One region of the Mesorhizobium sp. L2C066B000 genome, then DNA from elsewhere that is predicted to be linked to it. Evidence: predicted binding sites of a transcription regulator. Region 1 holds the regulator's gene; each other region holds the start of a gene.
What was found. The regulator LexA, encoded in region 1, represses DNA repair genes until DNA is damaged. The targets are predictions, from matches to a motif close to TGTTCNNNNTGTGTTCNG.

Region 1 (3,631 bases):
GTTGAAGCTGAGCACGCTGCGCAACACCTACGGCATCGGCTGGACGCCGTTGCGCGAGGCGCTGTCGCGGCTGGAGGCGGAACGGCTTGTGACCGCCATCAGCAACCGCGGGTTTGCGGTCGCTCCCGTCTCTCGGGCGGAGCTCGAGGATTTGGCGCGTGCGCGGCTCGTGGTCGAACTGCCCCTGCTGGTGGAATCGGTCGAGAAGGGCGACCGCGAGTGGGAAGACGCGGTCGTTGCCGCCCACTATCGTCTCTCACGGTGCGGGTCTGTTCTCGACGATCCATCGGATGATGCGGTCGACGCGTGGTACGAAAAACACGATGCCTTCCATGCGGCGCTGCTCAGTGCCGCGACATCCAGCTGGCTGCTGCGCTTCAATGCAACGATTTCCGACCAATTGCATCGCCATCACCGCTTTCTGGGTCTGGCCCCCACGCTGCGCGCCGCCGCCGGCCGCACGGATGGGCACCGGAAGGCCGTGGCGGCCCTGCGCGACGCCGTGGCGATCGAACACCATACCGCCCTGATGGAAGCGGCCCTCGATCGCGACGTCGAACGTGCGAAAACTCTGATGACCGCTCACATCGGCTCCACGCTGCAGGTCTATGCCCAGAGCGAACCCGGCGCGGATGCTGCGCAGCCCCGTCCGAAAGGGAAGCGGCGATCGTAACCGACGACGCAGGGCACTTTGTCTTCGTTTCACCCCGTTGCTGGCAACTGGGCGCAGGCGGCGCTCGCAGCGCCGAACGTTACGCTGAACATAACGTCAACACATTCATTAAACTTTAAAAGGTTGCGGAACACAACTGGAACAGATAGTGTTTGTTCTGGGTTTGTTTTTTCCGATTCTGGTTTCAGAACCCTTGGGGGCCGCGATGCTGACGCGCAAACAACATGAGCTTCTGATGTTCATCCATGAACGCCTGAAGGAGAGCGGAATCCCGCCGTCCTTCGACGAGATGAAGGAAGCGCTCGACCTCGCCTCCAAGTCCGGCATCCACCGACTGATCACAGCGCTTGAGGAGCGCGGTTTCATTCGCCGGCTGCCGAACCGGGCGCGCGCGCTGGAAGTGCTGCGGCTACCCGACTCGATCGCACCAGGCCTCAACGCGGCGAGGAAGTTTTCGCCGAGCGTCATTCAGGGCAGTCTTGGTCAAGCCGGCCAAGGGCAAGGCGGCCAGGGACAAGGCGGGATGGGCCAAGGCGGTCTCGGCCGCCAGATCAAGCCGGGCTCGCCGTCGCGTTCGATGTCTGCCGGCAATGACGATGCCGTTTCCTCGATTTCAATCCCGGTGATGGGACGCATCGCCGCCGGCGTGCCGATCGACGCCATCCAGCATCAGACCCATTCGATCTCGGTGCCGCCCGACATGATCATGGGCGGCGAACACTACGCGCTCGAGGTCAAGGGCGATTCGATGATCGAGGCCGGCATTTTCGATGGCGACACGGTCATCATCCGCAATGCCGACACAGCCAGCCCCGGCGAGATCGTGGTGGCGCTGGTCGACGATGAGGAAGCGACCCTGAAACGCTTCCGCCGCAAGGGCGCCTCGATCGCCCTGGAAGCCGCCAACCCGGCCTACGAGACCCGCATTTTTGGACCGGACAGGGTGAAGGTGCAGGGCAAGCTTGTCGGATTGATCCGGCGCTACTGAGCCGGCTTGGGTTTGTACTTTTCACGCTGGTTGTAAGGCGGCAGGCCGCGCGCTTCGCGGGAGAAGCGGCGCTGCTCGTGCCAGGGGCGATACGGCTTGTCGACGGCGAAGCGGATGGTTGGCGCTGCAGCTGCCGATTGCGGATCGAAGAAGACGGCGGCGCTGCCGTCGCGGGCCAGCTGTTTCTTCGTCACGACCAGCACCAGCGGGTCGCGGCACGGATTGTAGGCCGTGGCGTCATCGATGACGATCAGGCTAGCGAAGGCACAGGCCGGCCGCGCCGTCTTGCGGTCTTTGGCAAGGGCTACAATGGCTCCGGAAGGGTGTCGGGCGATACAGAGATCGCCCATGCAATAGAAGGGCGACCCGGGCGGCAGATCGAGCGGATCGAGATCGAACCGCGTATCTGTTGCCTCGAAAATCTCGGGCGGGATAATGGTTTCGGCCCGCAGCGCCCGTTTCCAATTGTCCGTGGTGAATTCGTTGGAGCCTTCGCGGTTGAGGGCGAGTTCGCCGCCACCGATCGGCATGGCCACCAGATGCGCATCCTCGGATATGAGCACGTCGGGCGTAAGCACCTGCGGCACCGTCAACAGGCCGGCCAGCGCGAAAGGCACGGCCGCCAGCCTGAGCCAGGTGGTGGCCATGGTGGCGATGACGAGGGCGACCGCCACCAACAGCACCGAGCGGATGGAGATCAGCCCGACGGCGTCGACCGGCGAGCGCTCGGAAATCCAGGCCGATATAGCGATCATCGCCATCAGACCCTTGCCCATCACATAGAGGAACGGCCCGTCGGCGCCGAACGGCATCGCCAGTGCGCTGAGCACGGCAAAGGGCATGACGATCAACGAAACAATCGGCATCACGGCCAGATTGGCGATCAGGCTGAGCGGCGACACACGCTGAAAATGCCAAATGGCGAACAGCAAGGTTGCACTGCCGGCGATGATCGAGGTCATGGCGAGGCCGCCCATGGCCAGCGCGAATTTTCGCGACAGGAAGCCGACGAAGGAGCGCTTTGCCGGCGGCGTTCTCACCTTGTCGGCGCGGTAATCGGCCCAGCCGGCATAGGCGCCGACAAGGGCGGCGGTGGCGGCAAACGACATCTGGAAGCTGGGACCGACCACCTCGTGCGGCGACACCAGGATGACGGCAATGGCGGAGATCGCCAGATTGCGCATGGTGAGTGCGGCGCGATCAAACAGCACGGCGACAAGCATGACCGCCAGCATGATGAAGCTGCGCTCGGCGGCAACCACGACGCCTGAAATAACGAGATAGGCGGCGATCGAGACAAGCGCTGCCGCGGCCGCATATTTCTTCACCGGCCGGCGCGATGAGAAATCGGGAAACAGCGCAAAGGCGCCACGCAGCAACGCCATGATGGTGCCGGCAACCAGCGCCATGTGCAGGCCGGAGATGGAGATGATGTGGTAGATGCCGGTGCGCCGCATCGCTTCGTTGACCTCGTCCGGGATGCCGGCGCGCACCCCGACAATCAACGCCGCGGCAATCTCGCCTTCGGCGCCGCCGATCTTGCCCCTGATATGGTCGGCAATGTTTTCGCGCGCGTTCTCGATTGCCGAGGAGAGCCGCGCGGCCAGCGGCGGCGGTCCCTGCGTAGCAATGGTTTTCGGATTGCCGAGAAAGAAGCCGCTGCCGCCGATACCGGTGAAATAGCTGTCGAAGGAGAAATCGTAGCTCTCCGGCCGCACCGGACCGGTCGGCGGCAACAGCCTGGCATAGCCGGTGATCAGGGAGCCGGCGGTCATATCGGCGGGAACGGTCCGCGCCGAGAGCCTGACCCGCTTCGGGGCGTAGCGCAACTCGGGGTAAGCGGTCGAAACCACGTCAAGCGTCAGCCTGATGCGCCCGCTCTCCATCTGTTCGAGACTGACGACGCGGCCGGTCAGCCGTGTCTGGATCTCGGAGCCGAGCATCTGCGTTCCGGCGCGCCAGGTCTCGAC
Region 2 (3,631 bases), on a different contig from region 1:
CGACATGAAGCGCTCGATCTCCTCGCGCATCCAGGCGGATTCGGTTTCCTTCCACCGCCGTTCGAGATTGGGAATGACGCCCTCGAACGTCTTGGTGGTCTTGTAGGAGCGCAGGCCGTCATCATATTGGAAGGTGACCTCGCGCTCGCCGGTGCCGCGCAGGACGGCTTCCTTGGCCTCTTCGGTCAGGTCTTTGAACTTGTCGCCGAGCTTGAAGCCGTATGCCTTGCCCAGCGCTTCCAGCGTCTGCGCATAATAGGGCGAGGTCGATTTCGCCCACGGGCTGACGGCGCCGTCGCGCAGCGAGACGTTTTCGTCCGGCACGATCAGGCTGGCGTCGATGGCGCGCTGATTGCCGAGGCCGTCGCAGGTCGGGCAGGCGCCGAACGGGTTGTTGAACGAGAACAGCCTGGGCTCGATCTCCGGAATGGTGAAGCCGGAAACCGGGCAGGCGAATTTTTCCGAGAACAGGATGCGCTCATGCGTCTCGTTCTTCGATTTGTTGACCGAGTCCTCGCCGGTCTGGCTGGCGTCGAGCGGCCGGTCGGCGAACTCGGCCACCGCCAGCCCTTCGGCGAGCTTCAGCGCCGTTTCGATGGAATCGGCAAGCCGTGTCGCCAGGTCGCCGCGCACGACGATGCGGTCGACGACGACGTCGATGTCGTGCTTGTACTTCTTGTCCAACGCCGGCACATCGGCGATCTCATAGAAGACGCCGTCGACCTTGACGCGCTGAAAGCCCTTCTTCTGCAGCTCCAGCAGTTCCTTGCGATACTCACCCTTACGGCCGCGCACGATCGGCGCCAGCAGGAAAAGGCGCGTGCCTTCCTCGACCGCCAGCACCCGGTCGACCATCTGTGAAACCGTCTGGCTCTCGATCGGCAGGCCGGTCGCCGGCGAATAGGGGATGCCGACGCGCGCGAACAGCAAGCGCATGTAGTCGTAGATCTCGGTGACGGTGCCGACCGTCGAACGCGGGTTCTTCGACGTGGTCTTCTGCTCGATCGAGATGGCCGGCGACAGGCCGTCGATCTGGTCGACATCCGGCTTCTGCATCATTTCGAGGAACTGGCGCGCATAAGCCGACAGGCTCTCGACGTAACGGCGCTGGCCCTCGGCATAGATGGTGTCGAAAGCAAGCGACGATTTGCCGGAGCCCGACAGGCCGGTCATGACGATCAGGCTGTCACGCGGCAGGTCGAGATCGACATTCTTTAGGTTGTGTTCGCGTGCCCCGCGAATGGAAAGGTATTTATGGTCGGCCATCGCCGGTCGCCGCCTCAGGTCTGGTGTCAGTGGGATCGGCGGGTTTTCCCGGCCATTCCCTATGTAGGTATTTTTGCCGCCACGTCGAGAGACGCCACACTTCTCGACCAAAGCCGTTTAACCGTCTTTCGCGCGAACGGGCAAGCGGAAAGAACAAAGACCGAACACGCTCCTGACAACGCTGTGCAGAAACTGACAAGGGTGTTTCAGAAACTGACCCTGACGTAAGCTCCCGACGATCACATTTTCCGTAACCGGCTATTCAAGGTTGACGCCGTCGAATCAGGGGCGCACTCTGCCGGAGTCAACGGAGCCGGCCGTCTTTGATGGCCTCGCCGCCCATAGCGGCCTGCGAGACGCCGCAGGTTTTTGCGATTTGTGCTTCGGATTGACACCAGTCGCAACGGACATAGGAGCGGAGCATGACGCCACCGGATAGTCCCTTGAGGCTCCACCTGCTAGTGGAGCCGCGGCGGGCATAAGTGCCAGGTAGTTTCAAGGCATTGGAGTGTATGCGTCCAAACGAACGCATCGCGTCAGTCCAACAAACCACCAGACAAACCGTGACCTGCCGAATCCCACAAAAATCAGAGACGGCTAGTCGGATCGTCGGCTGAATGCCGCGAAGCATCCGAAATCAAAGTCGGTATAACACTACCGGCAGTTTGGATTTGGAATCCAAAAAAAGCCCCGACCGTTAGCGGAAGCAACGGCGGGGCTGTTCTTTTGCGAGGAAGTCGTCGGCGCAGGCTTTCTCTCCCGTATAGTAGCTGGGAGAAGGGCTACCGGCGCGGCGCCTTGATCCCACCCGTGCCGACATCGACAGTGATGCTGCCGGAAATCCTGACATCGGTGTCGCCGATCTTGAACGTGCCGTTCTCGCCGGCAGACAGCGCGTCGTCCGGCTCCGGCTGCGGCGCGGGCTTGGCGATGCGGTAGTCGCCGGTCACGCCGGGCAGGGCGCCTTTCCGCGACGTGCTGGTGCTGCCCCCGGCAAAGGCCATGCTCGATGTCGCCGCCGTGATGGCAAAGGCTATGGTCAGTCTGTTCAGGTGGTAGCGCATGGCAAGACTATAGTGCCGCGCTCAAGGCGAGGCCAGACCAGCGGCGTTGAAATTGAGGGAACACCGGCCTGCATTCAATCCGCCGATCAGGCCGCTGCCTGCTTGCGGGTGTCGAAGACGTGGTCGACGAGGCCCCAGTCCTTGGCCTCCTTCGCGGTCATGAAGAAATCGCGGTCGAGCGTGCGTTCGACATCTTCGTGGGTGCGGCCGCAATGGTGAGCGTAGAGGTCGGCCATGTGCCGCTTGGTGCGCAAAATGCCTTCGGCGTGACGCTGGATGTCGGAGGCCTGGCCCTGGAAGCCGCCCAAAGGCTGATGCAGCACGATGCTGGCATTGGGCAGCGCGATGCGCCGCCCCGGCGTTCCCGCCATCAGCAGGAAGGAGGCCATCGACGCGGCAAAGCCCATGCACACGGTCGACACCGGGCAGCTGACATATTGCATCGTGTCGTAGATGGCGAAACCGCTGGTCACCACGCCGCCCGGCGAGTTGATGTAGAGCGAGATCTCCTTGTCGGGATTGTCCGATTCCAGCGACAGGAGCTGGGCGCAGACCAGCGCCGACATGCCGTCATTGATCTCGCCATTGACGAAGATGATGCGCTCGCGCAGCAGCCGCGAGAAAATGTCGAAGGCGCGTTCGCCGCGGCTCGATTGCTCGATCACCATCGGCACCAGATTGGCAAAGCCGCTCATCTCATTGTCTCCGTTTTGATTTTTCCGGTTCAGGCGGCGCGCAGCAACAGGCGTGGCGCGTTGGCGGCGACAGGCCGCTTGGGCTTGTATGCGCGCAGCCAGAGCCGGCAGCCGGCGCCGGCCATCGCGACCGCAGGCGTCAGGACAAACCCGTCGTGGACGATGCGCAGATGCGTGCCGCCGGAAACGGTGCGGGCGAGTGTGAAGGTGACGATGCTCCCCAGCTCCTCGCGGTCGGCGTCGCCGGAACGCTCGCGCCAGGAATAGCGCAGCAGGCGCCCCGGTTCGGCATCGAGCACTTCGCACTCGATCGGCTTCTCAGGCCCGGCAAAGGCAAAGCGGCTGCCGGTTTCCGGATTGATGTCGTTCGGCATCATCCATTCCGCCAAGAGGTCCGGCACGGTCAGTGCCCGCCACACTTTTTCCGGTGCGTCCGGCAGATCGCATTCGAAGGCGAGGGCATCTTTGGCGGTCTGCGTCTGCTTTTCGTCGGTCATTGGTCCATGTCCTTCAAAACGACCTTCAGTCTTTCGATGCGCTCCGGCCAGAATGCGCGGTAGCGTTCGATCCAGCCGAGCAGCGGCTCGAGCCCTTGCGGATCGGCGC
Region 3 (3,631 bases), on a different contig from region 1:
GGCGCCTCGGCCGGCTCGGGCTTCGGCCAATGTCTTGCCTGCAGCTTGGCGTGGTGCGGCGCCGGCGTTGTCGGCAGTCTGGCAATCATATCCCTGGCGGCCTCGTCCGCTCCTGCGATCAGATCTGGAATGAGCGAGGCCTCGGGAAGGTTCCGCCAATATTTCTTCGGCATCTCCTTCTGCATCGCCTTCACCTTGAGCCGCGCCGGGTTGAAGATGTTTTCGAAATAGGTCAGCCACAACGCCTCGGTGTCGTCCTGATCGGGTGCATCGCCCTTGGCCGCACCCGGCCCGATCGCCAGCCTTTCGCCGTTCCAGTCGGCGGAGGCATAGGGCGTCAGGATGGTCCAGCGCATGCCGGTGAACCGCCGGACGAAGAAATCCGCGTTGCGCTCGACAATGAAATGCTCCGGCTCGAACCAGGCGACGTAGCGCTCGTTCTCGCCGTCGCCGATCTTCCGGAAGCGTACGAAGGCATGCATCTTATGGCTGTCGCGCCGCACCGCCTTTTCCATGGCTTCGAGCCGCCTGGTGTCGGGATCGGATGCGATCGCCAGCAGTTTCGGCTCGGTGCGCAGGCGCCAAAGCATCCGGTAGAGAAAGGCAAACCGGCCGGGGTCGGAGTGGCAGAAGGCGGTTTCTGCATGGGCGATGAACTCGCGCGGGACGGTAAGCTGCGCGCCCTCTGGCACCGCCGGCAAGGCATCTTGAGGATCATTGGCGTCGGACCCGACACCCCAACTAATATCCTCAGGCCGGACCTCATTCAGCGCCAGACGCCGTGCCGCATCGCGCCAACCGGCGAAATCGGTCTGGCTCGCTAGCCGGACAGTGTATCGGGCAAGGTCGAGCTGAGCCGGCTGCATGGTCAAAACAGCGACAGTTGTTCGCAGGACTTTACGATCGTGTCGCGCAGGCCTGTCTTGTCGGTGAGTCCGCCCGGCGACCAGCCTTCGGCGATGATGAAGGGCCTCAGCTTGGCGATCGAATGGCAGATCCGTCCGACATCTTCCAGCCGCATGCGTCGGTGGCGGCGGGTTTCAAGGATCTTCGCCACCACCTTGGTGCCCAGACCCGGAACCCGCAGCAGCGCTTCGCGGTCGGCGCGGTTGATGTCGACGGGAAACCTCGCCCGATTGCGCAAAGCCCAGGCGAGCTTGGGGTCAATGGCGAGATCGAGCATGCCGTCGCTGCTGCCGGCGAGGATTTCCGGCTGCGAAAAGCCGTAGAAACGCATCAGCCAGTCGGCCTGATAGAGCCGGTGCTCGCGCATCAGCGGCGGTTTTTGCAGCGGCAGCGACGATGACGAATCCGGGATCGGGCTGAAGGCGGAATAATAGACGCGCCGCAGGTGATAGCTGCCATAGAGCCGCGCGCTGGTGTGCAAAATGCCGTCGTCGGATGTTTTGTCGGCGCCGACAATCATCTGCGTCGACTGACCTCCGGGCGCAAAGCGTTCGCGCTTCTTGGTCCTCAGCGTCGGCTCGGCTTTTTCCTCCATCTTCCGGCGCAGGTTCGCCATGGAAAGCCGGATCGTTTCCGGCTTCTTCTCCGGCGCCAGTTTCTTGACGCCCTCATCGGTCGGCAGTTCGACGTTGATAGACAGCCGATCGGCGTAGAGCCCGGCCTGCTCGACCAGTTCGGCCGAGCTTTCCGGAATGGTCTTCAGATGAATATAGCCGGAGAATTTTTCGTCCAGCCGCAGCCGCCGCGCCACTTCCACCATTTCGGCCATGGTCTCGTCCGGGGAGCGGATGACTCCTGAGGACAGGAAGAGGCCCTCGATGTAGTTGCGCCGGTAGAAATCCATGGTCAGCTTCACCACCTCGTCGATGCTAAAGCGGGCGCGGCGCACATTCGATGACGAGCGGTTGATGCAGTAGCTGCAATCGTAAATGCAGAAATTGGTGAGCAGGATTTTCAGGAGCGAAATGCAGCGGCCATCCGGCGCATAGGAATGGCAGATGCCCATGCCTTCTGTGGAGCCGATACCGCCGGATTGGAGCGAATCCTTCTTCGCCGAGCCGGACGAGGCGCAGGAAGCATCGTATTTGGCGGCGTCAGACAGGATTGCCAGCTTTTCACGGACGGTGGGTGCGCTCATCCGTTCATGATATGTTCTTGAAGGCTGCAGCGCCACGTCATTTGATGCAGGCGGCGAAAAAGTAATCGCCGCCTGATCGTCGGGCTAGCAGGACGACTGCCCGAGTTCCAGGCGGTCTCTCAGACCTCGTGGAGGTAGAGGTGGTAATCCAGCTCGCTGACGGTGCGGGCGACGCGCAGATACTCCGACTGCTTGATCGCCACGAAGGTGCGATGCAGATCCTCGCCAAGCGCCTCTTTCAGGAAGCTCGATGCCCGCGCCGCCTCGATCGCAGCGCGCCAGTCGACCGGCATGGTCGTGCGCGTGATGGCGGCTTCATAGCCATTCCCAGTGGTTTCGGGGCCGGGGTCGAGGCGTTCATCCAGACCCTTGATGATGCCGGCCAGCACCGTTGCCGCGATCAGGTAGGGATTGGCGTCGACACCCGACGGCCGGTGCTCGATGCGCCGGTTCTTGGCGTCGCCCGCCGGGATGCGCAGCGCCACCGAACGGTTGTTGACGCCCCAGGTCGGCGCCACCGGCGCATAGGACTGCGAGACGAAGCGCCGCCAGGAATTGGCGTGCGGCGCAAACACCAGCATCGATTCGGCCATGGTCTGGATCAGCCCGCCGAGCCCCTGCAGCAGCGGCAGCGACCAGCTTTCGCCGCCAGCCTCGGCAAAAACGTTGCGGCCGTTCTTGTCCTGCAACGAAACATGGAAATGCATGCCGGAGCCGGCGTATTTTTCGATCGGCTTGGCCATGAAGCAGGCGGTGACACCATGGCGGCGCGCCTGCGCCCGCACCAGCCGCTTCAACATGACGAGGTCGTCGGCCGCCCGCATGACATCCTTGCGATAGTTCAGCGTCAGCTCGTACTGGCCGGGCGCGTATTCGGAAATCACCGTTTCGGCCGGAATGCCTTGCGCCTTAGCCGCGGCATAGATGTCGGAAAACAGCGGCTCCATGCCGTGCAGATGGTCGACGGAATAGACTTCCGTCTTGGCCGAGCGGCGGCCGTCGAGCACGGCGTCCGCCGGCTTTACCTTGCCGTCGGCGTCACGCTCATTGGCAAGCAGGAAAAATTCGAGTTCGAAGGCGCCGGCGGGATAGAGGCCCTTGGCCGCCAAGATGTCGACCTGCCTGGCCAGCGCCAGCCGTGGGTCCGACGACATAGGCTGTCCCTCGAGATGGTACATCGCCATCAGCAACTGGCCGCGCGGCGGGTTCGTGCCGTAAAGCGGCACCAGGGTGCCGGGGATCGGCCAGGCCCTGAGGTCGCCATCGCCGGTCGTCCAGATCAGCCCGGTTTCGTGAACATCCTCGCCGGTGATGTCGAGGCCGAGGATCGAGATCGGCATGTGGCGGCCGCCCTCGAAGATGCTTTTCAGCTCATGCCGGCGCACGATCTTGCCGCGGCCGACCCCGTTGGCGTCGGTCAAGACGATATCGAAGGCTTCGATTTCGGGATGGGCGTCGAGAAAGGCTTGCGCCTCGGCGGGCGTCGAGCCCGAAGGTGAAGTCATGATTAGTGTACTCGAGTTTGGC
Region 4 (3,631 bases), on a different contig from region 1:
GATGCGCAGTGCGGCCAGCGGCAAGGGGGCGAGCAGCGCTTCTTCCTCGCCGGAGACAACGATGCGGTCGCCGCAAAAGCGCGCTGCCGCCCAGGCTGCACCCGGCGTCGCGGCCAACCCGGCGCGGACATCGAAACCCTGCTGGAAAAACCGCGCAAGGATGTCGTCCAGCATGGCGCGCTCGCCGCCGAACAGGTGGGTACAGCCGGTGACGTCGAGATAAAGCCCGTCGACGCCGTCAAGCGCCACCAGCGGCGTATAGCGGTCGCACCAGTCGGCGAGGCCTTCGAGCAGCCGGCGGTCGGCCTCCGGATCGGCCTCGACAATGTCGATCGAGGGATGCATGGCACGGGCGTCGGCAATGCCCATGCCAGGCTTCAGATGCAGCGCCTCAGCCCGCTCGTCGAGGGCCGATATGCGCTGGGCGTTGCGGTCGCGATGGCTGATCACGAGCGGTGGGTGAGATGGCGGCAGATGATCCGAAGGCCGGGAACGCCACGACCGTCCCAGGCGCTGGCGCAGGATCCGTTCTGCCGCCAGATGCGGGAACCACAGCGACAGAATTCTCTGCCCGTTTTTCGCGGGGCTTTCTTTCTTCGAATGCGTGTTCATCGGGGTTCCACTCCAGTGTGAATTGTCCAGGCAGAGCGGTGCGGCTCTTGCCGATGCTGACGGTGAAGGCAGGCCGGCCGATCGAGCCGGCGAGCGACCCGGCGATCGTCCGGCGGCTCGCCGCTGGTGCAGCCGACACGATGAGGCGCACCGGGGCGGCGGTCGGCTCGGCTTCGCCAGCCTGGCGCAGCAGGAACACCGGCCGGCCGGCGTTTTGGGCGCGCGCGTGCAGCCGGCGCGTCGCGGTGAGGTCGAGCCGCTGCGGGCTGCCACGGATTTCGAGGATGATTGCGGCGAGCGCCGTCATCTTCGCGGCCTCCTCGGCTACCCACAGCGCATCGGTGAGTTTCGGCGCCTCGGAAAACAGCAATTGCTCCGGTGCGAGACCGAACATGCCCTGCAATCCCCTGGCATAGGGAAAGCCGGCCTCGCGAAAAATCTCCGATGTGCCGATCCACAGCACGGGCAAGGGCTGGCCCTTGAGGATCAGGCTGACAAGCGACAGCACAAAACCGGCGACGGCCCCGGCATTGCGGGTCTCAAGGCCATGGATTTCGCTCAAGGCGGCTTTCGGAAGGCCGCCGCTCAGCGCCGCATCGAGGCGCTCGACGCCGGTGGCCAGGAAAGCATCCGGCGAAGCCACGGCAAGCCCGCGCCGGATGATGGTGACATCGGCATCGGGTTCAGGCGCGGCGTCGAGACCGCCGCCAGGACCCGCGCGCAGCCCCTCGCCAGCCGGCGCGGCCAGGCGCTCGGGCAGCGTTCCCTCGATCTTCGCGATCTGGCGGCGCAGGGCAAAAACAGTCTCCCGCGCCACGGCTGATGTCGCCATGACGGTCAATTTCTCTCACAATTGTTCCTGTTATGTTCCTATAGATTCCAGAGGGTGCCGGAAGAGTCAAGCGGAGTCAGAAGGAATTTATTCCTTGATCAAAGGTGGCGAGGCCAACCTTGGACTTTGGTCGCAGCCATTCGGCGCAAAGAAACAGTCATTGGCCAGGTACCCGTCCATTTGCCGAGTCCGGAGGGAAAGCCTATATGCCGGGATCAAAGGACAAAGCATGGCCCGCATCTACAAGACCCGCACCTGGCACGATGAACTCTCGCCTTCGATCGAGGAGATCGAGTTTCTGGCGCTGGAGGCGTACGCACATCTGCCCGACGATTTTCGCAAGCTGACCGGCGAGATCGTCATCATGATCGCCGAATTCCCGACCGACGAGATCATGGACGATCTGTCGCTGGAGACGCCGTTCGACCTGCTCGGCCTGTTCGAGGGCCGCGGCATCGCCGAGCGCTGGAACCCGCAGACCGGCGAAGGCCCGAACCGCATCACCCTCTACCGCCGCGCCATCCTCGACTACTGGGCCGAGAACGAAGAGACGCTGGGCGACATCGTCACCCACGTGCTGATCCACGAGATCGGCCACCATTTCGGCCTGTCGGATGATGATATGGAGAAAATCGAAGAGGCGGCGGAGTGAGGCTGCGCCGATATTCAGGTGAAGCCGGCCTGCGAACGGCAGCTTCCTGCGCTTCCGGTGCTCGCGTACTTTAAGTACGCTCCGCTCCGGTTCTCGGAAACCACTGTTCTCGGCTCGGCCTGACCTGAATCTCGACACAGCCTGCGTCCGTGCCTGGCAAAGCCTACCAGTCGCTCAGCTTGGTATCCGGCCCGTATTCCTGGCCGTCGATATCCTTCACCACCGCCTGGCCGCAGCGCATCGATTTGGTCTTCTTGTCATAGGCGTAGGTCGGCGAGCCGTACAAATGCCAGCCCTTGTTCAGCGCCGCGGTTACCTTGTGACAGAAGGTGGAATCATCGGGGGCGGACAGAAAGCGGTAGAGTCTCATGGGTCAGGTCCTGTCGTAAGTTCTGTCTTGTAGGGCGGGATATTCCGAAGCCGGCTTAGGCAATCATGCGCCGATGGCGGCGGCCTTCGCCAGCAGTTTTTCGGCTTGCACCAGGTGCAGCCGTTCGACCATCCTGCCATCCAGCGCAATCACGCCCTTGCCGGCATTTTCGGGCAAGGCGAAAGCCTCTTTCACCGCGTGCGCCTCGGCCAAGGCTTCGGGCGCGGGCGCAAAGGCGCGGTTGGCGGTTTCGATCTGGGCGGGGTGGATCAGCGTCTTGCCGTCGAACCCCATGGCGGCGGCTTCCGTGCATTCGCGCGCAAACGCGTCGAGGTCGCGAAAATCGTTGGAGACGCCGTCGAGTATGTCGATGCCGCCGGCTCGCGCCGCCAGCACCATCTGCATCAGCCAAGGCACGAGGTAGCGCCGATCAGGCGTCGCCAGAATGCCGGTTTCCTTGACCAGATCGTTCGTTCCGGCAACGAAACAAGCTAGGCGCGAGGCCGGGTCGCGGCCGAGTTCGGCAATGGCGCCGATGTTGAGCATGGCCTTGGGCGTCTCGATCATCGCCCAGAGCTTGACGCTGTCGGGGGCAAAATTGTCGTCGAGCACGTCGCCGACTTCGAGGATATCGCGCGGCGTGGCGACCTTGGACAACAGGATGCCGTCGGGCTCGGATTTTGCCGCGGCGAGCAGGTCTTCAGTGCCCCATTCGCTGGACAGCGCGTTGACGCGCACGATCATCTCGCAGCGGCGTTTCGGTCGGCTGGCGAAAATGCCGGCCAATTTGCCCCGCGCGGCGACCTTGTCGGCGGGCGCAACGGCGTCCTCGAGGTCGATGATCACGGCATCGCAGGCCAGCGTCGCGATCTTGGCCAGCGCCTTGTCGTTGGAGGCGGGGACGTAAAGCACCGAGCGGCGCGGGCGGTAAGGTTCGCTTGTCATGGCCGATCTATGCCGCGTGTGGGCGGGGGAGGCAAGCGTCCGACCGGTACCTGATGACGAGCCAACCGCGAAAGCTTGCGCTGCCCCGCCCGTCCCGCAGCAGTTGCGGAAGGGGGGCCTTTCCTCTCCCCCGTCGATCGGGGGAGAGGTGTCGAGCGAAGCTCGACGGAGTGGGAGTCGATCTGTGGCGGTCGACTTTCGTCGCAACTCACCCCCGCGA

Region 2: the regulator LexA is predicted to act here: its motif matches at 1,416-1,433, upstream of uvrA (excinuclease ABC subunit UvrA).
Region 3: the regulator LexA is predicted to act here: its motif matches at 2,106-2,123, upstream of X733_RS142015 (putative DNA modification/repair radical SAM protein).
Region 4: the regulator LexA is predicted to act here: its motif matches at 1,467-1,484, upstream of X733_RS155355 (metallopeptidase family protein).

The regions. Positions count from the first base shown of each region.
Region 1 is NZ_AYWZ01000019.1:80,127-83,757, reverse strand. It holds gene X733_RS139470 (GntR family transcriptional regulator) at 1-673, shown strand, start outside; gene lexA (transcriptional repressor LexA) at 879-1,661, shown strand; gene X733_RS139480 (ComEC/Rec2 family competence protein) at 1,655-3,631, opposite strand, start outside.
Region 2 is NZ_AYWZ01000017.1:52,463-56,093, reverse strand. It holds gene uvrA (excinuclease ABC subunit UvrA) at 1-1,266, opposite strand, end outside; gene X733_RS140480 (hypothetical protein) at 2,049-2,270, opposite strand; gene X733_RS140485 (ATP-dependent Clp protease proteolytic subunit) at 2,417-3,025, opposite strand; gene X733_RS140490 (SRPBCC domain-containing protein) at 3,055-3,522, opposite strand; gene X733_RS140495 (metalloregulator ArsR/SmtB family transcription factor) at 3,519-3,631, opposite strand, start outside.
Region 3 is NZ_AYWZ01000015.1:28,331-31,961, forward strand. It holds gene X733_RS142020 (UdgX family uracil-DNA binding protein) at 1-866, opposite strand, end outside; gene X733_RS142015 (putative DNA modification/repair radical SAM protein) at 869-2,104, opposite strand; gene X733_RS142010 (glutamine synthetase family protein) at 2,224-3,609, opposite strand.
Region 4 is NZ_AYWZ01000002.1:370,929-374,559, reverse strand. It holds gene X733_RS155350 (DUF6504 family protein) at 1-450, opposite strand, end outside; gene X733_RS1000000170690 (hypothetical protein) at 392-1,444, opposite strand; gene X733_RS155355 (metallopeptidase family protein) at 1,674-2,096, shown strand; gene X733_RS155360 (DUF1737 domain-containing protein) at 2,260-2,466, opposite strand; gene X733_RS155365 (CoA ester lyase) at 2,530-3,411, opposite strand.